DNA from 3 places in the Streptomyces sp. NBC_00984 genome. Region 3 is predicted to be linked to each of the others. Evidence: riboswitches for the same ligand, from Rfam matches in the RefSeq annotation. Region 3 holds a riboswitch; each other region holds the start of a gene.
The links. Region 3 has a riboswitch for cyclic di-AMP ahead of OG520_RS18925 (M23 family metallopeptidase). Riboswitches for the same ligand answer to the same signal wherever they lie in the genome.
Positions count from the first base shown of each region.

Region 1: it holds a riboswitch for cyclic di-AMP, as region 3 does, so the genes downstream of both, OG520_RS15615 (NlpC/P60 family protein) here and OG520_RS18925 (M23 family metallopeptidase) in region 3, are expected to answer to the same signal.
Region 2: it holds a riboswitch for cyclic di-AMP, as region 3 does, so the genes downstream of both, OG520_RS03255 (transglycosylase SLT domain-containing protein) here and OG520_RS18925 (M23 family metallopeptidase) in region 3, are expected to answer to the same signal.

Region 1 covers NZ_CP108734.1:3,604,218-3,612,040, reverse strand. The annotation lists gene OG520_RS15635 (LuxR C-terminal-related transcriptional regulator) at 1-48, shown strand, start outside; gene OG520_RS15630 (GNAT family N-acetyltransferase) at 115-876, opposite strand; gene OG520_RS15625 (NlpC/P60 family protein) at 984-2,033, opposite strand; gene OG520_RS15620 (hypothetical protein) at 2,348-2,701, shown strand; gene OG520_RS15615 (NlpC/P60 family protein) at 2,769-3,920, opposite strand; cyclic di-AMP (ydaO/yuaA leader) riboswitch at 4,084-4,250, opposite strand; gene pcrA (DNA helicase PcrA) at 4,497-6,971, shown strand; gene OG520_RS15605 (M23 family metallopeptidase) at 7,019-7,823, opposite strand, start outside.
Region 2 covers NZ_CP108734.1:783,611-791,433, forward strand. The annotation lists gene OG520_RS03240 (hypothetical protein) at 1-34, shown strand, start outside; gene OG520_RS03245 (TetR/AcrR family transcriptional regulator) at 52-615, opposite strand; gene OG520_RS03250 (FAD-dependent monooxygenase) at 702-1,859, shown strand; gene OG520_RS03255 (transglycosylase SLT domain-containing protein) at 1,899-2,387, opposite strand; cyclic di-AMP (ydaO/yuaA leader) riboswitch at 2,392-2,578, opposite strand; gene OG520_RS03260 (ABC-F family ATP-binding cassette domain-containing protein) at 3,226-4,896, shown strand; gene OG520_RS03265 (DUF305 domain-containing protein) at 4,981-5,655, opposite strand; gene OG520_RS03270 (hypothetical protein) at 5,761-6,096, opposite strand; gene OG520_RS03275 (DinB family protein) at 6,298-6,849, opposite strand; gene OG520_RS03280 (helix-turn-helix transcriptional regulator) at 6,910-7,823, shown strand, end outside.
Region 3 covers NZ_CP108734.1:4,274,202-4,282,024, reverse strand. The annotation lists gene OG520_RS18940 (SPFH domain-containing protein) at 1-777, shown strand, start outside; tRNA gene OG520_RS18935 (tRNA-Met) at 853-926, shown strand; gene OG520_RS18930 (PP2C family protein-serine/threonine phosphatase) at 1,105-2,259, shown strand; cyclic di-AMP (ydaO/yuaA leader) riboswitch at 2,594-2,746, shown strand; gene OG520_RS18925 (M23 family metallopeptidase) at 2,758-3,990, shown strand; gene OG520_RS18920 (aldo/keto reductase) at 4,205-5,149, shown strand; gene OG520_RS18915 (PrsW family intramembrane metalloprotease) at 5,217-6,731, opposite strand; gene trmB (tRNA (guanosine(46)-N7)-methyltransferase TrmB) at 6,835-7,671, opposite strand; gene lhgO (L-2-hydroxyglutarate oxidase) at 7,676-7,823, opposite strand, start outside.

The DNA of each region.
Region 1 (7,823 bases), 670 kb from region 3:
AACCGCCACGAGCTGACCCGGTGGGCCACCGCCCGACGGCTGGTCTGAGCCCGCCGACGGGCTCGGCCTGCCTGCGGGTTCGGCCCGTCGGCCCGTCGGCGGGCGGCGGGCGCGTCAGGTCGGGTCGAGCGAGATGTTCAGCTTCTCGTCGACCCTGCGGTAGCCGATGCCCGCGTAGATCCGCTCCACATCGGCGTCGCCCGGCTCCAGCCACACCACCCGGCAGCCGCGCTCGAAGGCGGTCGCGGTCAGGTGGGCGGAGAGCGCGGCGCCGATGCCGCGGCGGCGGTAGGCGTCGGCGACGGCGAGACCGGCCAGTTCGGTCAGGCCGTCGACCGGGACGGAGCAGCCGCCCGCGCCCGCCGGTACGCCGTCGACCGTGGCGAGGGCCGCGACGCCGCCGCCCCGGGCCGCGGTGCGCAGCCATTCCGCCACGCCGTCCTCGGGCTCGCCGGTCTCGCCGTATCCGTGGTGCTGGACGAGCGCGGCGGCGGCGAACTCCGCTTCGGTGGCCGGTTCGGCGATCGTGAGGGAGTCCACAGGCTTCGGCGGCAGCAGGTCGCCCGGCGCGCAGGCCATGACCGGGGCCCGGTTCTCGACGGTGAACCCGGCGGCGAGCAGCGCGGGTTCGACCGCGGGCGCCGAGCCGGGCAGGAACTCCAGCCGGGGCAGCCGGTCGTGTTCGCGGAACGCCGCGATCAGCGCGTCGAGGTCCTCGGCCGTCGGCTCGGCGTCCCGGTCGGGTATGGCGTAATTGGCGTACTTGTTCGACCAGTTGGGGTTGTACCGCACGGTGAAGGGCCCGACCCGGAGGTGGTCCGGGGAGCGCTGGGCGAGCGTACGGGCATGGTTCTGGACATCGGTGTCCATGGGCATGAGGGGTTGTCCTCCGGCCGGTTGGGCGACGGCGGGCCGGTCCGAGGGCGGTCCGGCCCGAAGGCGGTAGCTCCGATGGCGGGTTGCTCCGGATCGGAGACGGGAGCCTATGCCACCCGGGTGGCCCCGGCGAAGGGCATGTGGTTGACCGGCGCGATCCGGACCGGTGCTCCGGGGCGCGGAGCGTGGATCATCTGGCCGTTGCCGATGTAGAGCCCGACGTGGCTGATGCCGGAGTAGAAGAACACCAGGTCGCCCGGGGCGAGTTCGGAGCGGGAGACGCGCCGGCCGGCGTTGATCTGGGTGTACGTGGTCCGCGGGAGCGAGACACCGGCGGAGCGCCAGGCGGCCTGGGTGAGCCCGGAGCAGTCGAACGAGGAGGGGCCCGTGGCGCCCCAGACGTACGGCCTGCCGAGCGCCCCGTACGCGAACGCGACGGCCTCGGCGGCGCGGGCGTTCGGCGCCCGGACGGAGCCGCGCGCGGTGCTCCGGTCGGCACGCGCGCCGTCGGCCGATCCGTGGTCGGAGTTCTCGTAGGCGGTGCGCTCGGGCGGGCTCAGCCGGTCGAGGAGCCGCTGCGCGTCGGCCAGCTTGGCCGTGATCGTCGCCTTGTGCTTCTTCAGTTCGGCCCGGCGGGCGGCCAGTGCGGCCAGCTCTCCCTTGGCCTGCGAGCGCAGTGTGGCGATCCGGGCGACCTGCCGCCGGACCTTGTTGAGCGCGGCGGCCTGGCGGTCGCCGATCCGGTCCACGTACGACGCCCGCTCCAGGTACTGGTCGGGATCGGAGGAGAGCGCCAGCTGCACGGACGTGCCGAGGCCGCCGGTGCGGTACTGCGCGGCGGCGAACGAACCCAGCGCGTCGCGCGAGGCGTTGAGGCGCTCGGTCCTGCGGGCGGCCTCGTCGCGCAGGGTGTCGACGGCGTCCTCCGCGGCGGCGGCCTTCTCCTTCGCGCCGTTGTACTGCTCGGTGGCGACCTCCGCGTCGTGGTACAGCCGGTCGACCTCGGCCTTGACCTGGGCGGGGGTGCGCTGCGGATCGGCGTGTGCCGGTCCGGGCAGTACCGCGGCGGTGGCGGCCCCGGCGAAGGCGAGGGTTGCCGCGGTGCGGGCAGCAGGGCCGGTGTACGGGCGCTGCTTGGGTTTTCGATGCGCTGCCACGAGGGCGTGCGTCCTTCCTGACGACTGCCCGCCGGGGGCTACCGGCGGGCCCGCCCGATCTCTCGGCGGGGCGACCGGTGCGCCGTCCGCGTACGGAGCAGCGGTGAAGCCGGTCACCTGATCAGGGACGCTAAACCCGGGGCACGGGCAGGAGTCGTAATGACGCTTATTGTCTGAATTTGGCGTGGCAATGTCGTCCAGTGATCGGAAAAATTGCACCAGAGTAAGGCAATTGGTGCAGGCGCGAGCGAAGTGGTCGGGAAGGTGTACCTGCCTGTCGAGTGGTGATATGGCCAGGGCTAGGCTGCGGCCTCATGGACGTACTCATTCATGTCTTCGTCGCCCTGCACATCATCGGTATCGCCTCCCTGCTGGGCGGTTTCCTGACCCAGGTGAAGGCGATGGGCGCGGGCACGGCCCGGTTCGTCCCGGCGATGCTGCACGGTGCGCTGACCATGCTGGTCACCGGTGTCGCGCTGGTCGGGCTGAACGAGGCCGACGGCAACCACGTGAACAACATCAAGATCGGCGTCAAGCTGCTGGTCCTGGTCGTCGTCCTCGCGCTCGTCTACATCAAGCGGGACGACGAGAAGGCCGACAAGGGCGCCTTCGCGGCGGTGGGCGGGCTGACGATGCTCAACATCTTCATCGCCACGCTCTGGACCTGATCCCGCCGTGCGGCCCCCGGCCCCCGGCCCCCGGCCGTCCGACGGCCGGGGGTGACGGTGCGAGCCGCTACGCCGGCCGCACGCTGCCGTAGATCGGCATGTAGTAGATCGACTCCTCGCGCACGTTCGCCCCGGGCTTCGGCGCGTGGATCATCATCCCGTCGCCCTTGTAGATGCCGACGTGGCTGATGTCGTCGTAGAAGAAGACGAGGTCCCCCGGCCGCAGATCCGCCGTGGCGACCCGGGTACCGATCTTGACCTGGTCCCACGTGGTCCGCGGGATGTCCACGCCCGCGGACTTCCACGCCGCCTGGGTGAGTCCGGAGCAGTCGTACGACGCCGGGCCCGTCGCGCCCCAGACGTACGGCTTGCCCAGCTGGGCCCTGGCGAAGGCGAGGACCTTCTCCGCCTTGGTGGTGGCGCTGCTGTCCGAGCCGGTCCCGGTGCCCGTCCCCGTACCGCCCCCCGACCCCTTCGCGGCCTCCTCGGCCTTGCGGTCGGCCTCGGCCTTCGCGGCGGCCTGCCGCTTCGCCAGCTCCTGCGCCTTGCGCCTGGCCTCCGCCTCCTTCTTGCGCTCGATCGCCGCGAGCCGCGCCTTCTCCTCGGCGGTCAGCTTCGACAGCAGCGTGCGCGCCTCGCCCAGCTTCTTCTGGACGTTCTGCTTGCTGGTGCGCAGTGTGGTCTGCGTCGTCGTCAGCGTCTCCAGGCTCCGCACCGCTTCGGCGCGCTTCGTCGACGCCTTGGCCTGCTGCGTACGGAAGTCCGTGATCGCCTTCTGCTGCCGGCTGGTCATCCGGTCCATCAACTGGCTCTGGTCGAAGTACGACTGCGGGTCGTCGGCCAGGAAGAACGTGGCGCTCGGCGTGATGGAGCCGCTGCGGTACTGCGCGGCCGCGTAGGTGCCGAGCGTCCTGCGCGCGTCGTTGAGCTTGTCGGCGCGCTTCGCGACGTCGTTCAGCAGGGCGTCGACCTTGGCGCGCTGGGCGGCGGAGGCTTCCTTCGCCTGGTTGTACTGCTGGGTCGCGGTGCCCGCCTGCCGGTAGAGGTCGTCGACCTTCTTCTGGACGTCCTCGACGCCGGGCTTCGGATCCGGGGCGGCCATGGCGCTCTGCGTGGAGAGCAGGGTCACGGACGCCAGGGCCGCCGTGGTGAGCCCGACGGCCGGTGCGGTGGTGCGCACCCGGGTGCGCGGTTTGCGATGCGACGCCAAGGCCGGCATCTCCTTCCGTGGACCGCCTACCGGGCTAGGGCCTGTCCGGCGGATCATGGCCGGGGTCGCGGCGGCTGACACGGCACCTCGCAGCGTTGCCGAAACGTCCGAATAGCTCCGCTATTAGGACGCTCCGGCGCCTTGCGATGCACCGCACCAGCCGCCGCGCCCCTGTCCGACCCTGATCCGCCGGACAGGCCCTAGCTGTCGGGTTCGGGCGGAACGGAAGGCTGCCCTACGGTCCGAGTGGGGGATAAGGACCGATTCACCCCGGTACTGCGTGTGGGTCCCCGGTTCCGAACTCCCGCGGGGGCAGCCCGGATTCGGCGGGGGCGCCCGCTCGGCGTGGTTCGCCTCAAGGGGGTACGGGCCGCCCGGTCGAGCACGCTAGCCAACCCATGGTGCCGCTGTGAAGGTTGATGTTCGATATGCCCGATACATTTTCGTGACCTTGCCGGAGCGGGGCGCCGGTAGCCGGATTCCCTTACGGGGGGTGGGTGCCCGCTCTCTTTGTGTGCCGTCGGTCGTGTGCGGTTGGTCATGCGGCCTCCGAGTGTCGGTGCGGCGGCCTAGACTCGACAAGCGATGAGCAGCCTCTTTGACGACAGCTTCCTGGCCGGCCTCCAGCACTCGGAGGAAGAGCCCCCGCCGCCCCCCGAGGACTCCGCACCCGAAGCGGTGCCGGAGGACCTCTTCGCGGGCGTGTTCGACGGGCCCCCGCCGCCCAGGGACGCCTACTACCGCGACGGCGCGCACCGCCCCGTCATCGACTCCGCGGCGCTCCTCGACGGGCTGAACACCGAGCAGCGCGCCGCCGTCGTCCACGCCGGATCCCCGCTGCTCATCGTCGCCGGGGCCGGCTCGGGCAAGACCCGGGTGCTGACCCACCGGATCGCCCACCTCCTCGCCGAGCGCGGGGTGCACCCCGGCCAGATCCTGGCGATCACCTTCACCAACAAGGCCGCGGGCGAGATGAAGGAGCGGGTCGAGCAGCTCGTCGGGCCGCGCGCCAACGCCATGTGGGTCATGACCTTCCACAGCGCGTGCGTACGCATCCTGCGCCGCGAGTCCAAGCGGCTCGGTTTCACCTCGTCGTTCTCGATCTACGACGCCGCCGACTCCAAGCGGCTGATGGCCCTGGTCTGCCGCGATCTCGACCTCGACCCGAAGCGCTTCCCGCCGAAGTCGTTCACGGCCAAGGTCTCCAACCTGAAGAACGAGCTGATCGACGAGGAGACCTTCGCCGGCCAGGCTGCGGACGGCTTCGAGAAGACGCTCGCCCAGGCCTACGCGATGTACCAGTCCCGGCTGCGCGAGGCCAACGCGCTGGACTTCGACGACATCATCATGACGACGGTCCACCTGCTCCAGGCGTTCCCGGACGTCGCCGAGCACTACCGCCGCCGCTTCCGGCACGTCCTGGTCGACGAGTACCAGGACACCAACCACGCCCAGTACACCCTCGTACGCGAGCTGGTCGGCCCGGCGGGCGAGGGCGACGCCCCGGCCGAGCTGTGCGTCGTGGGTGACGCGGACCAGTCGATCTACGCCTTCCGCGGCGCGACCATCCGCAACATCCTCCAGTTCGAGGAGGACTATCCGAACGCGACGACGATCCTCCTGGAGCAGAACTACCGCTCCACGCAGACGATCCTGTCCGCCGCCAACGCGGTCATCGAGCGCAACGAGAGCCGCCGCCCCAAGAACCTCTGGACGAACGCCGGTACCGGCGCCCGGATCACCGGCTACGTCGCCGACACCGAGCACGACGAGGCGCAGTTCGTCGCCGACGAGATCGACCGGCTGACCGACGCGGGCGACGCCAAGGCCGGCGACGTCGCGATCTTCTACCGTACGAACGCCCAGTCCCGTGTCTTCGAAGAGATCTTCATCCGCGTCGGCCTGCCCTACAAGGTCGTCGGCGGCGTGCGCTTCTACGAGCGCAAGGAGGTCCGGGACATCCTGGCCTACCTGCGTGTCCTCGCCAATCCGGAGGACACCGTCCCGCTGCGCCGCATCCTCAATGTGCCCAAGCGCGGCATCGGCGACCGGGCCGAGGCGATGATCGACGCGCTGTCCCTGCGCGAGAAGATCACCTTCCCGCAGGCGCTGCGCCGGGTCGACGAGGCGTACGGCATGGCGGCCCGGTCGGCCAACGCCGTCAAGCGGTTCAACACGCTGATGGAGGAGCTGCGCACGATCGTCGAGTCGGGCGCGGGCCCCGCGGTGGTCCTGGAGGCCGTCCTGGAGCGCACCGGCTACCTCGCCGAGCTGCAGGCCTCCACCGACCCGCAGGACGAGACCCGGATCGAGAACCTTCAGGAACTGGCCGCCGTGGCCCTCGAATTCGAGCAGGAGCGGGGAGCGGCCGGCGAGGAGGACGCGGGCACGGGCGCGGCCGCGGCCACGGGCACGGGCACGCTCGCCGAGTTCCTGGAGAAGGTCGCGCTCGTCGCCGACTCCGACCAGATCCCCGACGAGGACGAGGACGGCTCCGGTGTCATCACGCTGATGACGCTGCACACCGCGAAGGGCCTCGAATTCCCGGTCGTCTTCCTGACCGGCATGGAGGATGGCGTCTTCCCGCACATGCGGGCGCTGGGCCAGGTGAAGGAGCTGGAGGAGGAGCGGCGGCTCGCGTACGTCGGCATCACCCGGGCCCGTGAGCGGCTCTATCTGACCCGGGCCGCCATGCGCAGCGCGTGGGGACAGCCCTCGTACAACCCGCCGTCGCGGTTCCTGGAGGAGATCCCGGACCAGCACCTGGAATGGAAGCGGACCGGGCCGATGGCGGCTCCGGCCGGACCGACCTCGGGGATCACGTCGTCGCTGTCCGCGTCGCGTGCGCGCTCCGGACCCTCGGGCTTCGCGACCCGGCGGACCTCGGACAAGCCGACGATCACGCTGACCGTCGGTGACCGGGTCACGCACGACCAGTTCGGGCTCGGCACGGTGACGGCGGTCGAGGGCGTCGGGGACCAGGCGAAGGCCACGGTCGACTTCGGAGACGAGCGGCCCAAGAAGCTGCTGCTGCGATACGCGCCGGTCGAGAAGCTGTAGACGGAGCCGGCGGGTGGGCGGGGGCCGCGGCCCCCGCCCCGCTGGGCTCAGGTCGGGTTGACGCCGTGGCTGCGGAGCCAGGGCAGCGGGTCCACTGCCGGTCCGCCACCGGGGCGCACCTCGAAGTGCAGGTGCGGGCCGGTCGAGTTCCCGGTGTCGCCCGAGTACGCGATGACATCACCGGCCTTGACCGGGCCCGAGCGGATCTTGGTGCCACTGAGGTGGCAGTACCAGGTCTCGGTCCCGTCGGCCATGGTGACGATGGCCATGTTCCCGTAGGCGCTGTTCAGCTGGGTGCGCACGGTGCCGTCCGTCGCGGCCATCACGGGCGTGCCCTCCAGGACGGGGAAGTCGATGCCCGTGTGCACGGACATCCAGTTGACGCCCGCCTGGCCGAAGTACGCGCTGAGGCCGTGCCGCTTGACCGGCATGACGTACTTGGGGCGCAGGGCCTCCTTGCGGGCGGCCTCCACCTCGCGCTTCTTCTTCTCGGCGGCCTGCCGCTCCCGCAGGTCGATGCGCTCCTGGGTACGGCTGGCGCGGTCGGCGAAGTTCTCGGCGTCGGCGCTGAGGTTGGCGAGCTGGGTGTCCAGCTTGTTGTTGGCCGCGACCGGCTTGACGGAGTCGGGGTCGGCCGCCGCCATCGTGGTGGTGTTGTCGTCCTTCTTGTCCTCGCCGCCCAGTCCGCCGACGGAGGCCGCGGCGATTCCGGCCACGCTCATCACGCAGGCAGAGGGAATGGCGACGGTGAGGAGTGCGGAACGCTTCGCGGGGGAACGCCGCCGGCTGCGGCTGCCTCCGCCGTTGCGGGTGGCGGGGCGGCTGAGGGTGCGGCGCGAGCCGGGCGCGGCG
Region 2 (7,823 bases), 3.5 Mb from region 3:
CCGGGAGCAAGCGGCGGAGCCCGCCCAGGAGTGACGCCGGCGCGTCGACGATCACGCCTCGCGGAGCGCGGCGGCGACCACCCCCGCGATCTCGTCCCTCGGCACTCCCCCGCCGCCCACCAGCCGGTCGAACAGCAGCCCGTCCACGCAGGCCAGCAGCGTGAGCGTCCGGCCCTCGGCGTCGGCCACGCCCTGCGCCTCCAGGAACGCCCGCACGGCCTCGCGTGCCGCGTTCTCGCGCGGCACAAGGATCTCCCGCAGCTCCGGGTGACGCACACTCTCGACCGCGCACGCGTAGCGGGCGAGCGACCTCTGCCGACCCCGACCGGCCAGCCGCCGCCCGACGAAGCCGGCGAGCCCGTCCGTCAGTTCGTCGGCGTCGCGCGGCATCCCCGCCTGCTCGCCGGCCGCCTGCAACTCCGCCTGGTCGAGGGCGACGAGCCGCCGGACGAGCCCGGTGAGCAGCGCCTGCCGGGTACGGAAGTACGCCGAGGTGGTGCCCGGCGGCAGGTCCGCCGCCCGGTCCACGGCCCGGTGGGTCAGGCCGCGCATCCCTGCCTCGGCCAGCACGTCGATGGCGGCATCGGCGAGGAGGGTTCGTCGATCTGTGGTCATCCCCCTTTCTACACCTGTAGAGACTGCGTAGTACTCTCCTTCTACAGGCGTAGAAGGCCTGGGCGGCGCAGGAGAGGGGACCCGGCATGGGCAACAGCGCGGTGGTTGTCGGCGGAGGCATCGGCGGACTGGCCGCCGCGATCGGGCTGCGACTCATCGGCTGGGAGGCGACGGTCGTCGAGCGCGCCCGCACCCTCGACGACGCGGGCGCGGGCATCTCCCTGCATGCGAACGGCCTGCGCGCACTGGACGCCCTCGGCGTCGGCGGGCCGGTGCGTGCGGCAGCACGGCCGCAGTACACCGGCGGCACCCGCACCCCGGGCGGACGTCTGCTGGCACGCATGGACGGAGCCGCACTGGAGCGCGAGCTGGGGACCCCGATCGTGGGCATCCCCCGGGCCACGCTGCACCGGCTGCTGCGCGAGGCACTGCCTCCCGAGTCCCTGCTCGTCGGAGCCGAGGTGACGTCCGTCGACCGCTCCGACGCCTCGCGGGTGCGCCTCACCGCCGGTGACACCCTCCTCGACGCGGATCTGGCCGTGGCCGCCGACGGCATCGGCAGCGGATTGCGCTCCCGGCTCTTCCCGGGGCACCCCGGTCCGGCCTACAGCGGCTCGACCGTGCTGCGCGCCATCACCGAGTCCCCGGTCGGCCTGAGTACCGACTTCGAGCTCACCTGGGGGCCGGGGGCCGAGTTCGGCCACATCGCCTTCACGGACGGCCGGGCCGAGTGGCACGCGGTGCTCAACGCCCCTGCCGGTGTGCGCCATCCGGATCCCCTTGCCGAGGTCCGCCGCAGGTTCGGCGGCTGGCACGACCCCATTCCCGCGCTGCTGGCGGCAACCCGGCCCGACGCCGTCCTGCACCATGACGTCGACGAACTGGTCGTCCCGCTCCCTTCCTACGCGGTGGGCCGGGTCGCCCTGCTCGGCGATGCGGCCCATGCCATGACACCGCACCTCGGCCAGGGGGCGTGCCAGGCCCTGGAGGACGCGGCGACACTGGCCGCCGCACTCCGCACCGAGCCCACTGTCGAGTCGGCGCTCGGCCGCTACGACGCCGAACGCCGGCCCCGCAGCCAGTCGGTCGCCCGAGCCGCCCGCCGGGCCGGTCGGATGGGTCAGCGGCTGTCCCGGCCGGCGGCCGTCGCGCTGCGCAACACGGCGCTGCGCCTCGCACCGTCCCGCGTCACCGTCCGCACGATCCTGCGCCATGCCGACTGGACGCCCCCGCGGCTGGGGTGACCGCGGGGGCGACGGCCCGGAGACCGCCCGTTCCGTATGTCAGTAGGCCCCGGAGACGTTGTCGATGGAGCCGTACTTGGCGGCCGCGTAGTTGCACGCTGCCGTGATGTTGGCGACGGGGTCGTAGCTGTCCATCGCCGTGCCGGGCACGTGGTAGGCCCGGAACGTCGGATCGATGATCTGGAGGAGGCCCTTGGACGGCGTTCCGGCGGCGGCGTTCGAGTCCCATTTGTTGATGGCGAGGGGATTGCCGGAGGACTCGCGCATGACGTTGCGGTGGATGCCGTTGTAGCTGCCGGGGATGCCGTGCTGGGCCATGACGGCCAGCGACTCCTTGATCCAGCCGTCCAGATCGTCGGTGTACGCCGCGGTCGGCGCGGCGGCACGGACGGTCTGCGCCGGCGCCGCCGAGGCGGCGTGGGCACCGATCAGCGGAAGCACGAGTACGGCGGCACCCGTGCCCAGGGCGATGAAGCCCCTGGTCAGCGAGGTGGGCCTGCGACGACGGTACGTACCCGTTGAGGTCATGATGGATTCCTCTCCGTCGCCTGCGAGGTGAGCTGTCGGGTTCGGGCTGGAGATGCCTGGCCGCACACGAATGCGACTTCACCCCGAGCCGTTCCGGATACCGGATCGGCGGCTTACCTGGGTTCCCCGCTCCTGCCGTACACGAGTGGATGGGAATGCCGGGCGGCGGCAGGATTCGGCGTTCCGTCCGGATTGACGGTGACCGTAGGCGAGAAGGACCGAAAGGGACAAGCCCCTGATTTCCGAACGCAATTCACTTACAAGATCGAGTCATCGGAATCGGGGTAATCCACCTCACATGGAACGGTTCGCTTTCCTTGCGCGGAAAGGGAACCGAATTGCACGGTGCGACATTCGAGGGCTCGAACGTGACTCGCGCCACGAAATCCCAAAAGGGGCATATCGCCCTATGCCCGAAAGCAACAATTGCATCAAATGCCCCCTAATCGCCCAAAAGGGCAACTGCCCTGGATCGCACACACAGCGCTTACGCGTCGTCGTTCGAGGCCCACGCCCAGGCCCCACCCGAAACCGCGAGGCATTGCCATGGCATTGCCATCGCTCCTCCCCGTGGTTAAGGTTTTGATGTCCTGTTGTCTCCGATAGAGGTGGACGTTGCGCATCTGAGGTTCGCGAACATCGCGCCGTACGGCACAGCCCGTACGCCCGTCACGCTGTAGCAGCGCTCCGCGCTGCCCGTGACCCCGCGTGGATGCGACCTCGGTGCATGAACCGTCCCTCTGTCTTCCGGACGCCGCACCTTTCTCTGCTGCTCGGTCGCCGCGTGGTGCTCGCATACGAAGCCCCCATCACTGCGCTTGCGAATGCGAGGAACACCATGGCGACACCCACCACCCCCCACGCCTCCCTCACCTGCTCGGCCCTGTCCTTCCGGTGGCCGGACGGCACGACCGTCTTCGACGGCCTCTCGCTCAGCATCGGCCGGGGCCGCATCGGTCTCGTCGGCACCAACGGCGCGGGCAAGTCCACACTGCTGCGGCTGCTCGCCGGTCGGCTGCGCCCGTCCCAGGGCTCGGTGACCGTGGGCGGCAGCCTCGCCCACCTTCCGCAGAACATCACCCTCGACACGACACTGCGGGTGGACCGGGCCCTGGGCATCGCCGAACGGCGCGACGCGCTGCGTGCCATCGAGGCCGGCGACGTCGACGAGAAGCACTTCGAGAGGATCGGCGACGACTGGGACGTGGAGGAACGGGCCCTGGCGACACTGGGCTCACTCGGACTCGGCGGCGTGGAACTGGACCGCACCGTCGGCCAGTTGTCCGGCGGGGAGACTGTCCTGCTGCGCCTGGCAGCGCTGCTGCTGGAGCGTCCCGATGTCCTCCTCCTGGACGAGCCCACCAACAACCTCGACATGTTCGCGCGCCGGAGGCTCTACGAGGCCGTCGACTCCTGGCGCTCGGGCGTACTGGTCGTGGTCAGCCATGACCGCGAACTGCTGGAGCGCATGGACCGCATCGCCGAACTGCGCGCCGGGTCCGTGAACTGGTACGGCGGTGGCTGGTCCGCGTACCAGGAGGCCGTGGCCACCGAACAGGAGGCCGCCGGACGGATGTTGCGGGCCGCGGAAGCCGATGTGCGCCGCCAGAAACGCGAGTTGGAGGAGACCCAGGTGAAGCTGGCCCGACGCCAGAGGAACGGCAGGAAGATCGAGGCCGAGGGGAGCCTCCCGAAGATCCTGGCCGGCCGCCGCAAGCGGTCCGCGCAGGAGTCGGCGGGCAAACTTCGCGGCGTCCACGAGGAGCGGCTCGGCGAGGCGCGCGAGCGCCGGGAGGAGGCCGCGGACGCGATCCGCGACGATGCCGAGATCCGCGTGAGTCTTCCCCACACGGCGGTGCCCGCCGGACGCAGCGTGTTGAACCTGCACGAGTTGCGCCCCCGGTTCGGCAGGCTGCGCGAGGGCAGTCTCCGGGTGCAGGGACCCGAGCGGATCGCGCTCGTCGGTCGCAACGGCGCCGGGAAGACGACACTGCTGCGCACGATCACCGGTGAGCTGGCCCCCTTGTCCGGCGAGGCCAGGACCTTCGTGCCGACGCGGTTCCTTCCGCAGCGGCTCGATGTGCTGGACGAGGAGCTGAGCGTCGCGGCGAACGTGGCCCGCATGGCGCCCGGGGTCACCGACAACCACATCCGTGCCCAGCTCGCGCGCTTCCTGTTCCGGGGGAAGCGCGCGGAGCAGCCGGCGGGCACGCTGTCGGGCGGAGAACGCTTCCGTGCCGCCCTCGCGGCGACGATGCTCGCCGCACCGGCCCCGCAACTGCTGATGATGGACGAACCGACCAACAACCTCGACATCGCCAGCGCGCGGCAGCTGACCGGTGCGCTGGAGTCCTACGAGGGCGCACTGCTGATCGCCAGTCACGATCTGCCGTTCCTCGAATCGGTCGGCATCACCCGGTGGCTGCTGGTCGCGGAGGAGCTCCGGGAGACCACCGCACAGGAGGTGGGTGATCTGCTGGCGGCGCCGGAGCACGCGAGCCCGGCCTGATCGGGACGAGAGGCCCGAGGGTGCGGGCCTTCGCATGACGGCATCCGGACCGTCATGCGAGGGAGGCCCGCACCCCTGCCGGGATCAGAGCCGGTCGATGATCTTGTTCATCTGCTCGATCTCGGCGGTCTGAGCCGTGACGACAGCGCCGGCGAGCTTCTTCGCGTCGACGTTGTCGCCGTTCTTCTGCTCGTCCTCGGCCATGGTGACCGCGCCTTGGTGGTGGCCGATCATGAGCTGGGCGAACTTCTTGTCGAAGTCCCTGCCCTTGGCGGCCGCCAGGTCGCCCATGTCCTTGCCGGACATCATTCCGGGCATTCCCGAGCCGTCCGAGCCGTGGTCCATCCCGGGCATGTCACCCATCGAGGACGAGGACGCGGGCAGCGGCCTGCCCCACGAAGTCAGCCAGCCCTTCATCGTGTTGATCTCGGGGTCCTGGGCCTTCTCGATCGCGGTGGCCAGCTTCTTGATCTCGGGGTCGGAGGCGCGGCCGTCGGCCAGCTTCGCCATCTCGATGGCCTGCTGGTGGTGCGGGATCATCTGCTGCGCGAACGTCACGTCCGCGTCGTTGAACGCACCGCCGGGGGTGGCCGGTGCGGAGGCGTTGCGCGAGCCGTGGTTCATGCCGGGCATGGACGAACCGTCGGACTTCGAGCCGTCGGAGGAACCGCAGGCCGCCAGCGTCAGAGCGAGGGCGGCGACGGTACCGGCGGCCGCGAGCGTGCGGCGGCGGACAGCAGAGGACAGGGAAGCGGACATCACGGATTCTTTCCAGGTGGATGCGCCACGTCCGTGGCGCGCGAAAGGGGCAGGGTCGTCCGGCCGGTCCGGCCCCGGGGGGGGCCGTGGACCGGCGGATTCCTGTCACGTCCGCGCGATGCACACCTGGAGCAGCAGATCTCTGCCGGCGAACGGCGGTCCCCGCCGCGCCGGTCCGCGTACGGCCGTACGGCGCCCGGCGAGCGCCCGAACGGCCAGGAGCACCAGACCCAGCGCCATCAGCAGCGGCAGCACCCGGTCACGGGCATGGGTGAATACGCACGACTCGCCGTCCGTCGCCGGCCTGGCGGCGGCAACGCGAGCGGGGTCGTGCTCGCCCCGCACCGCGGGGTGACCGGCAGTCGTGGTCATGGACACGGGCGCGGTCACGGCCGTCGCGTCGTGACAGCCCTCCGCGGCGCTCGCCGGTGCGCCGTGCATGAGGAACAGTCCGCACAGGACGGCACACAGCACGAGCAGCCGGGACCCTCCCGGTGTGCGCGTCCGTCCGCGATCCACGGCTGCCTCGAATGCTCGGTCGTACGGGTCCTGCGGTCCGGGCCCGACGATACCCCCACCGGGTTTCCCGTTCCGTGGCTCCCCGCCCTCCGCACCGGTGGCGGCCGTCCGGCGGACACGATGTCACCGCGGCGGGTCCTCTCCCACGAGACCGTCCACCGACTCCCGGATGAGGTCGGCGTGGCCGATGTGACGGGCGTACTCCTCGATCATGTCGATCAGGACGCGCCGCAGACTCGGGGACTCGCCGCTGGACGTGGTGTACCGGCCGATGTGCCCCGGGCCGCCGTCCGCCAGCGCCTCGGCGACCATGGCGCGGGAGCGCTCCACGGCTCCCCGCCAGAGCGCCGTCAGTTGCTCGGGGGTGTCCTCGGCGGCCGTCCGCCACTCCCAGTCGGGATCGGCGTCCCAGTCCACCGCGTCCCACGGAGCCCCCGGTTTCCGCGCGAGCAGCAACCGGGCGAAATGCGTGTCCTCGACACAGGCCAGGTGCTTGAGCAGCCCGCCCAGGGAGACCGTCGACGTGCCGAGCGTCGCTCGCAGACCGGCTGCGTCCAATCCCCCGCACTTCCACGCCAGGGTCGCGCGCTGGCGCTCCAGCGAACCGAGGAGGGTGGCGGTTTCGTCGCCCGCGAGCGGAGGTTCCGGAAAGACCGACTCGTTGTTCTCACTCATGGCGAGGAGAGTACGGTCCATTGCGGACGTTCCACTTCCGGAATGGGGACTGATCTGCCGATGGTGCACGACGCGAGCCCGACCGCACGGGCGCTCCTGGCTCTTGAGCTGATCCAGGACGGCCCGGGGATCACGGCCGACCGGCTGGCGGACCGGCTCGGCGTCTCCGGACGGGCGGCCCGCCGGTACGTCGGCATCCTGCGGGAGGCCGGTGTCCCGGTCGAGTCCGTGCGGGGCCCTTACGGGGGCTACCGCGTCGGCCGGGGTCTTCGGGTTCCGCCCCTGATGTTCACCACCCCCGAGGCCCTCGGGCTCGTGATGGCCGTGCTGGAGCGGCATCGGGACGCGGCCGGCACGGCCGAGAACCCGGTGGAGAGCGCGCTCGGCAAGATCATCCGCGTGCTGCCGGAGCCGGTCGCCGAGCCGGCCCAGGCCGTCCGGAGAGTGAGCGCACCGGTTCCGGACTCCGGCGCCGCGAGCCCCGGCCCCGAGACCACGGCCCTGCTCGTCCAGTCCTGTGCCGCGGGCCGCCGGCTGCGGCTCGGATACCGGTCGGGTCCGGGGGCGGAACGGACGATGGAGGTCGATCCGTGGGCCGTCGTCGTACGTCGTTCCCGCTGGTATCTGCTGTGCTGGTCGCACACGAAGAACGCCAGACGCGTCCTCCGGGTGGACCGGGTCGCCACCGTAGACGTGCTCGGGGAGACGTTCGCGCCTCCGGCCGGTCTCGACCCGGTACGGACGCTGGAGGAGCACCTCTCCGAAGGCTGGAAGTACGAGGTGGAGGTCGTCATCGACGCCCCCGTGGCCGACGTCGCTCAATGGCTGCCGCGCAGCCTGGGGCGCTTGGAGGAAGCGGACCCGGACCGCACCCGCCTCGTCGCCACCACGGACGAACCGGACTGGTACGCCGAACAGCTCATGGCGGTCAGGGCGGCGTTCCGTATCGTCGGGCCGCCCGAACTGCGGGAAGC
Region 3 (7,823 bases):
GGCATCGTGGTGGACGCCCTCCAGATCCAGGAGATCGACGACTCCACCGGGTACATCAGGAACCTCGCGGCCCCGCACGCCGCCGCGGTAGCCAGCCAGGCCCGGATCGCCGAGGCCAAGGCCGACCAGGAAGCCAGCCAGCGCGAGCAGCAGGCCGCCGCGCTCAAGGCGGAGTACGAACGCGACACCGCGCTCAAGCGGGCCGGCTTCCTCGCCGAGACCGAGCAGTACAACGCCCGCGCCGCGCAGGCCGGGCCGCTCGCCCAGGCCCGCGCCTCGCAGGAGGTCATCGAGGAGCAGACCGCACTGGCCGAGCGGCAGGCCTCGCTCGCCGCGCAACGGCTGGAGGCGGAGGTCCGGCGCCCGGCGGACGCCGAGGCCTACCGGCAGCGCACCCTGGCGGAGGCGGCCCGCGACCGGATGAAGTTCGAGGCCGACGGCAACGCGTACACCGAGCGGACGCTCGCCCAGGCGCAGGCCGACGCCAACAGCGTCCGCGCCGCCTCGCTGCGTGACGGCAACCAGGAGCTCATCGCGGCCAACCGCATCGTGGAGAACCTGCCCGCCCTGGCCGACGCCGCCGCCCGCGGCATGTCCGGCGCCGACCTCACCGTTCTCAACGGCACCAACGGTGTCAACGAGATGGCGGCGGGCGTTGTCGGCCAGGGGCTGGCGATCCTCCACTCGCTCCAGCGGGGCGCGAACCCGATGAAGCCGCCGGCGGTCCACGGGAAGGCCACGTCCGCACCCCGTATCTCCGAGACGAACCCGTCCTGACGCGGACGGACGAAGGCCGGGCGAACCCGAGTGGTCAAGAGAGCGCCGGACATGGCGTAGAGTTGTGTTTACCGACGCGGGGTGGAGCAGCTCGGTAGCTCGCTGGGCTCATAACCCAGAGGTCGCAGGTTCAAATCCTGTCCCCGCTACTGAAGAAGTCAGGCCCGGCACGCATACAGCGTGCCGGGCCTGATTCGTTGCGGTCCGCACCTCGGGTGTCGCCCCATTGGCCGAAGAGGAGTCGCCGCTTCGTTCCGCTCCGGCGAGCCTGGGAGTGGGGCGCGGTACCGTCCGCAGCCGCGCGCGTAACCGGGCAGGAGACCACAGGTGTGGAAGCGGGAGAAGCGGCGTGGCAGGCATGCCGGGGGCGGTACCCGGCAGTTCGTACGCACGCTGCCCGCCCTGATGATTCTCGGCGGGCTGGTGTTCGACGCCCTCACCCCGCCGACCTTCACCGCCATTCCGTTGTTCGTGGCCGCTCCGCTGATCGCCGCTCCGTTCTTCTCGCTGGCCAGCACCATCCGCACCGGTGTCGCCGCGATGCTGGCCGTCATCGCGCTGCGGCTGTTCAGCAATACGTTGCCGCAGGCCGTGCCGCTGATCGAGCTGCTCACCCTGGGCACCGTCTCGGTCCTCGCGGTCGTGATCAACGGGGTCGTGCGGCGCAGCAACGAGCAGCTGGCCTCCGCGCGGTTCGTCGCGGCGACGGCCATGCGCGCGGTGCTGCCGCAGCCGGCCGACCGGACCGGCGGACTGCAGGTCGCGGCGCGGTACGAGGCGGCGCAGGCGGACGAGTTCGTCGGCGGCGACCTGTTCGCCGTTTCGGACACCCCGTGGGGGGTGCGGCTGGTGGTCGGGGACGTACGGGGCAAGGGGCTCGACGCCGTGGAGACGGTGGCGGTGGTCATCGGGGCGTTCCGCGAGGCGGCCGAGCAGGAGTCCTCGCTGGAGGGGGTGGCGAGGCGGCTGGAGCGCGCGCTGGCCCGGGAGGAGGCGCGACGGGGCGGGCTCGATGTGCTGGAGGGCTTCATCACCGCCGTGCTGGCCGAGATCCCGTCCGGGCTGTCCCGGGTGCGGATCGTCAACCGCGGTCACCCCGAGCCGATCCTGCTGCACCCGGACGGGGCGCTGGAGGTGCTGAAGCCCTCCGTGCCCGCGCTGCCGCTCGGCATGGGCCTGGGGGTGTGGGCGGAGCGGACGGACGAGTGGGATCTGCCGGCCGGGACGACCCTGCTCCTCTACACGGACGGCCTCTCCGAGGCGCGGAACGCCGACGGGGTCTTCTACGATCCGGCGGCCCGGCTGCGCGGGCGGATCTTTCCGGGGCCCGAGGAGCTGCTGTCCGCGCTGACCGATGACGTGCGGCTGCACACGGGCGGCGAGACGACCGACGACATGGCGTTGCTCGCGGTCGTACGTCCCGCGGAGGGGCAGCCGGACCGGCGGAGGACCGTGCGGATCGTCGGCGCGGAGACGACGTGAGGGGCGGGGCGCGAGACGTGAGGGGACGGGACGGGCGGCGTGAGGGGACGGGACGGGCGATGCGAGGGGCGGGACGCGCGATGTGGAGGCGGCGGGACGCGCGATGCCACCGTGCGTAATCGAAAGGCGCCGCTCCGCATAACGTTTGACGCAACGTCAGAATCGGGGTAGTGGCTGAGGGCCGGTCAACTCGTCCGATTCCACCCGACTGTGTCCCGTAAAGTCCAGGCCAAAGACGTGAACGATCAGTGGGAACAGCTTGGAATACGGCCCCGGTGTCTATTAACGTTCGATAACGCAGCGCGGTCGTCCCAGCCGTCATCAATGGCGGCACCGTGCGCGAGCGCCGAATTCCGCAAGGGAACCGGGGAACCACCTACATGGGGTGAATCGGACACCTGTGTCTCGTGAGAGACGGAGGGGCCCGTAGGAGACCTTCCTGCTCCGAACCCGTCAGCTAACCCGGTAGGCGAGAAGGAAGGAAAGGAGTGCGCCCCCGTGGCGTCCAACAAGCCTGCCCCCGAGGCCCCGTACCGGTTCGATCCCGACTACGGCACCGGTTATGGCGCCGACTTCGGCCCCCGGCCGGACTCCGGCCACGGCGCCGATTTCGCACCCACCGGGACGGCGACGGCGTTCGGAACCGACTACGGCACCGAGCCGGGCGGCGACTTCACCGGTGAGTTCGGCAGCGACTTCCGCGCCGACCTCCGCGCCGACTTCCGCGCCGACGGCAACGACGTTGAGTCCGAACGCGGTTGGGACGAGTGGAACCCCACCGAGGAGTCCGTCCGCCCGGTACGCGGCAGGCACCGCGTCGCCAAGCAGCGCAACGGACTCGCCCGCAGCTCCACGGTGCTGGGTGTCGGCGTCATAGCGGCGGTCGGCGCGGGTGGCATGGCCACCGCGCAGGGCAAGCCGCCGGTCTCCATCTCCGTGCCCGACGCCATCTCGGACAACCTCCCCGACGCCAAGTCCCTTCCCGGCGTGGGCTCCCTGTTCTCCGGTGAGTCCGAGGCGGACAAGGCCGAGATCGCAGCCGCTTCCGCCCCGCTCACCACCGCCGGCCTCACCACCGCCGAGGCCGAGCAGGGCGCGACGGACGCCGGCGAGGCGCTCCGCGCCCGCATCCTCCAGCAGGCCGAGCAGCAGCAGGACGCCGCCGCCGCCGAGGCCAAGGCGACCCAGGAGAAGGAAGCCGCGGAGAAGGCGGCCGCCGAGGCCAAGAAGCAGCAGGGCGAGGCCAAGGCCAAGGCCGCCGCCGAGAAGAAGAAGGCGGAGGAAGAGGCCAAGAAGAAGGCGGAGGCCCTGCGGCTCGCCAAGCTCGCCGCCAGCTACGCCATCCCGACCTCCTCGTACACGATCACCTCGACCTTCGGCGAAGCCGGCTCGATGTGGTCCTCCGGCTACCACACCGGCCTCGACTTCGCGGCTCCGACCGGCACCCCGATCAAGGCCATCCACAGCGGCACGGTCAAGTCGGCCGGCTGGTCCGGTGCGTACGGCTACCGCACGGTGCTGGAGCTCGACGACGGTACGGAGCTGTGGTTCTGCCACCAGTCCTCGATCGGCGTCGGTGTCGGCCAGAAGGTCAGCACCGGTGAGACGATCGGCCGGGTCGGCGCGACCGGCAACGTGACCGGGCCGCACCTCCACCTGGAGGTCCACACCGCCGGTGGTTCGGGCATCGACCCGATGGCCTGGCTCCGCGGCAAGGGCCTCAACCCCTGAGGCGACGCCCGCCCCGATGAACCCCGGCAGTCCTGACGCTCACCCCCCGACGTCAGGGCTGCCGGTCTGTTGTGAGCAGTGCGGGGATCTCTTGCGGGGGCCTCCTGCGACCGGTCCGGAATCCGTTGTGAGTGGCGCGGGGATCGGTCACGACCGGTCCGGAGAACGGCGGGCACCCGGAATAGCGGACCCGCCGGAATTCGTTGTTCCACCCATGACTTCTCTTCGTAAGCTGGGCTCCTCCGACCTTCAGGTCTTCCCGCTCGCCCTCGGCGGCAACGTCTTCGGCTGGACCGCGGACGAGGCGCAGTCGTTCGCCGTGCTGGACGCGTACGTCGCGGCCGGAGGCAACTTCATCGACACCGCCGACGGCTACTCCGCCTGGGTGCCGGGCAACGAGGGCGGGGAGTCGGAGACGGTCATCGGCAAGTGGCTCGCCGGCCGCTCCGACCGCTCCGACATCGTCGTCGCCACCAAGGTCTCCACCCACCCCTCGTACCAGGGGCTCGCGCCCGCCAACATCAAGGCCGCGGCCGAGGCGTCGCTGCGTCGGCTCGGCACCGACCACATCGATCTCTACTACACGCACTTCGACGACGAGACCGTCCCGGTCGAGGAGATCATCACCGCCCTCGACCAGCTGGTGAAGGAGGGCAAGGTCCGGGAGATCGCCGCCTCCAACATCAGCCCCGAGCGGCTCCAGGCCTCCCTGGACTTCTCGGAGCGCGAGGGGCTGGCCCGCTACGTGGCCCTGCAGCCGCACTACAACCTGGTCTCCCGCGACACCTACGAGGGCGAGCTCCAGGACACGGCCGCCCGCGCCGGGCTCGCCGCTGTGCCGTACTTCGCCCTGGCCTCCGGCTTCCTCACCGGCAAGTACCGTCCGGGCGCCACGGTGGAGAGCGCGCGGGCCGAGAGCGTCGGCCAGTACCGGGACTCGGAGCGGGGCCAGAAGGTCCTGGCCGCGCTGGACAAGGTCGCTCAGGAGCACGACGCCCAGATCGCGACCGTCGCGCTGGCCTGGCTCGCGTCCCGCCCGACCGTGGCCGCGCCGATCGCCTCGGCCCGTACGGTCGAGCAGCTGCCCGCGCTGGTGGCCGTCGCGGACCTCTCGCTGACCGAGCAGCAGCTGGCCGAACTCACCGAGGCATCCGCCTGACACACGCACCGACCGCACCGCTCCCGAGCCTGCGGCGGCCCCTCGTGGACGCGGTGCGCCGAAGCCCTCAGTGCTGAACCGGCCTGTTCCGGGCCGATTGCCGTGGCGGCAGCATGTATGGGTTGTAACCGGCGCCGTACTGCGGGTACGGCGCCGGGACCGCCCACGGGGGCGGCGGGTACGAGGGGCGCAGGCGGCCCGTCGCCTGGGCCGCGTATGCCAGGGCGGGGGCGGCCACCTCTCTGCGTTGCCAGAGGTGGTGCAGCAGCTCCAGCTCGCGTTCGGCGAAGTCCGGGCCGGCCGCTCCGCGGCGGGCCTGCAGACGCAGCGAGGCCAGTGAGGTCGCGAACGACTCGTACTCGGCGACGGCCTGCGCGGCCGCCTTCCCGTGGGCCTTCGCCGCGGCCTTCGCCTGAGCACTCGGCTGGGCAGCGGGCCAGGAACCGGGGGCGGGGCCGTACGGGCTCTGCGGGCTTCCCGGGGCGGTGACGGCGTACCGTCGGCGGGCCGCGTCGCGGGCCAGGCCGCGGGCCCGCATCGAGGAGAGGGCGAGCGGCTCCGCCGGGGTCAGCCAGCCCGCCGCCGCGTAGGCGGGCAGCTCGGCACAGAGCGCACGCAGCTCCCGCAGGCGGGACCAGATCGCCAGCCAGGTCACCAGGCCGAAGACCGGGACCATGAACACTCCGTACACGGCATAGAAGCCGTACGGGCTGAAGACCGCCGACCCGTTCCAGAGCGAATGCATGCCCATGGCGAGGACGAGCCCGAGCAGCGGCAGCGCGATGCGGCGGAGGCGCCGGCGTCGTGAGCCGGCCGCGGCGAGCCCGAAACCTATGCCGGTCAGCACCGTGAAGAGCGGGTGCGCGAACGGCGACATCACCGCCCGCACGAAGAATGTCGCGGCCGTCACCGATACGACGCCCGAGGTGCCGATCTGCTGGTCCTCGCCGAAGGCGTTGCCGAGGTAGAGGATGTTCTCGGTGAAGGCGAAGCCGCTCGCGGTGATGCCGGCGATCACGACGCCGTCGACGATCCCGGTGAAGTCCCGTCTTCGGAACAGGAAGATCAACAGGGCCGCGGCGGCCTTGGCGCTCTCCTCGACGACCGGGGCTATGACCGTGGCACCGAGGGTGTCGGCGTTGGACGGGTCGGCGGTGGCCGTGGCTATCCAGCGGGTCGCGAAAGAATTCGCGAGGATCGCGACCAGGGCGGCGGCGAACGCACCCCAGGCGAAGGCGAACAGCAGATTCCGCCAGGGGCCCGGATCGACCCGGTCCAGCCAGCGGAACGCCGCCACCAGGAGCGGTACGGGCAGCACGGCGAGACCGAGGCCGACGAGAAAGCCCTGAGTGCCGGTCTGATCGCGGACCAGGGCCAGGATCGCCAGACCGCAGAGCGCGAGCACCGTGAACACGGCCGCGATACGGAACGTCCGGCTGCGCCACACCATGCCGACGCGGCGCGGCCGGTAGCGCCAGTGCCTGCGCTCCGGCACGGCAGCCAGGATCTCGCCGACCCGCTGCTCCTCGAGGAGCGGGACGGCCGGCTGCGACTGCCGCTGTTGGACAGACCCGTCGGACACCACGCAATGACCCTAACCAGCGGCACTGACACCTGACCATGGGGCGTCCGCGCCCGACCGCGGGGCGCCCGGCCCGCCACGGGGCCGGAGCCGCGTGCGGGTCTCAGCTGCGGGCGAAGAGCAGGTCGTGCACGACATGGCCCTTGTCCAGGCCCTGCCCCTCGAACCGGGTCAGCGGCCGGAACGCGGGCCGGGGCGCATAGCCGCCGTCCGCCCGGGTGTTCTCGAAGAGGGGGTGCGCGCTCAGCACCTCCAGCATCTGCTCGGCGTACGGCTCCCAGTCGGTCGCGCAGTGGATCACTGCCCCCGGCTTCAGCCGCTGCGCCACCAGATCGAGGAACTCCGGCTGGATCAGCCGGCGCTTGTGATGTCGCTTCTTGGGCCACGGGTCGGGGAAGTACACCCGCAGCCCGTCCAGCGAATCCGGCTTGAGCATCTCGCGCAGCAGGATGATCGCGTCGCCGTTGGCCACCCGGACGTTGGACAGGCCGTTCCGGTCCGCGAGGCCGAGCAGATTGCCCTGGCCCGGGGTGTGCACATCGACGGCGAGGATGCCCGTGCCCGGGTCGTCGGCGGCCATCCGAGCGGTGGCCTCGCCCATGCCGAAGCCGATCTCCAGCACGACCGGGAGCCCGTCGAACAGCTCGGGCAGGTCGAGGACGTGCTGCCCGTCGATGTCCAGGCCCCACTTCGGCCAGAGCCGCAGCAGGGCTTCCTCCTGGCCGGGCGTGACACGGCTGCGGCGCGGCTGGAAGCTGCGGATCCGGCGCTCGTGGTGCGAACCGGCCGGGTCGACGGCGGGCCCGCCCGGGAAGCGCGGCTCCTGGCGCAGCCTGCGCTGCCGCTCGAAGGAGGCGGCGCGCAGATCGTCCGGGATCCCGGCAGCGGACGAGGAGAGGTTCTCGGGGGAGTCCCCGGAGAGACTCTCGGAGGGGTTCATGGGCTCAGACACAATGCCCCGATTCTACGGCGGGCGGTCTCCACCCCGTCTCCCGTGCCCGGAGCAGCGCCCTGCGTGCCACCTCCCGCCCGATGGGCAGCGAAGCCGTGGCGGCGGGCGACGGTGCGTTCAGTACGTGGACGGTGTGCGGG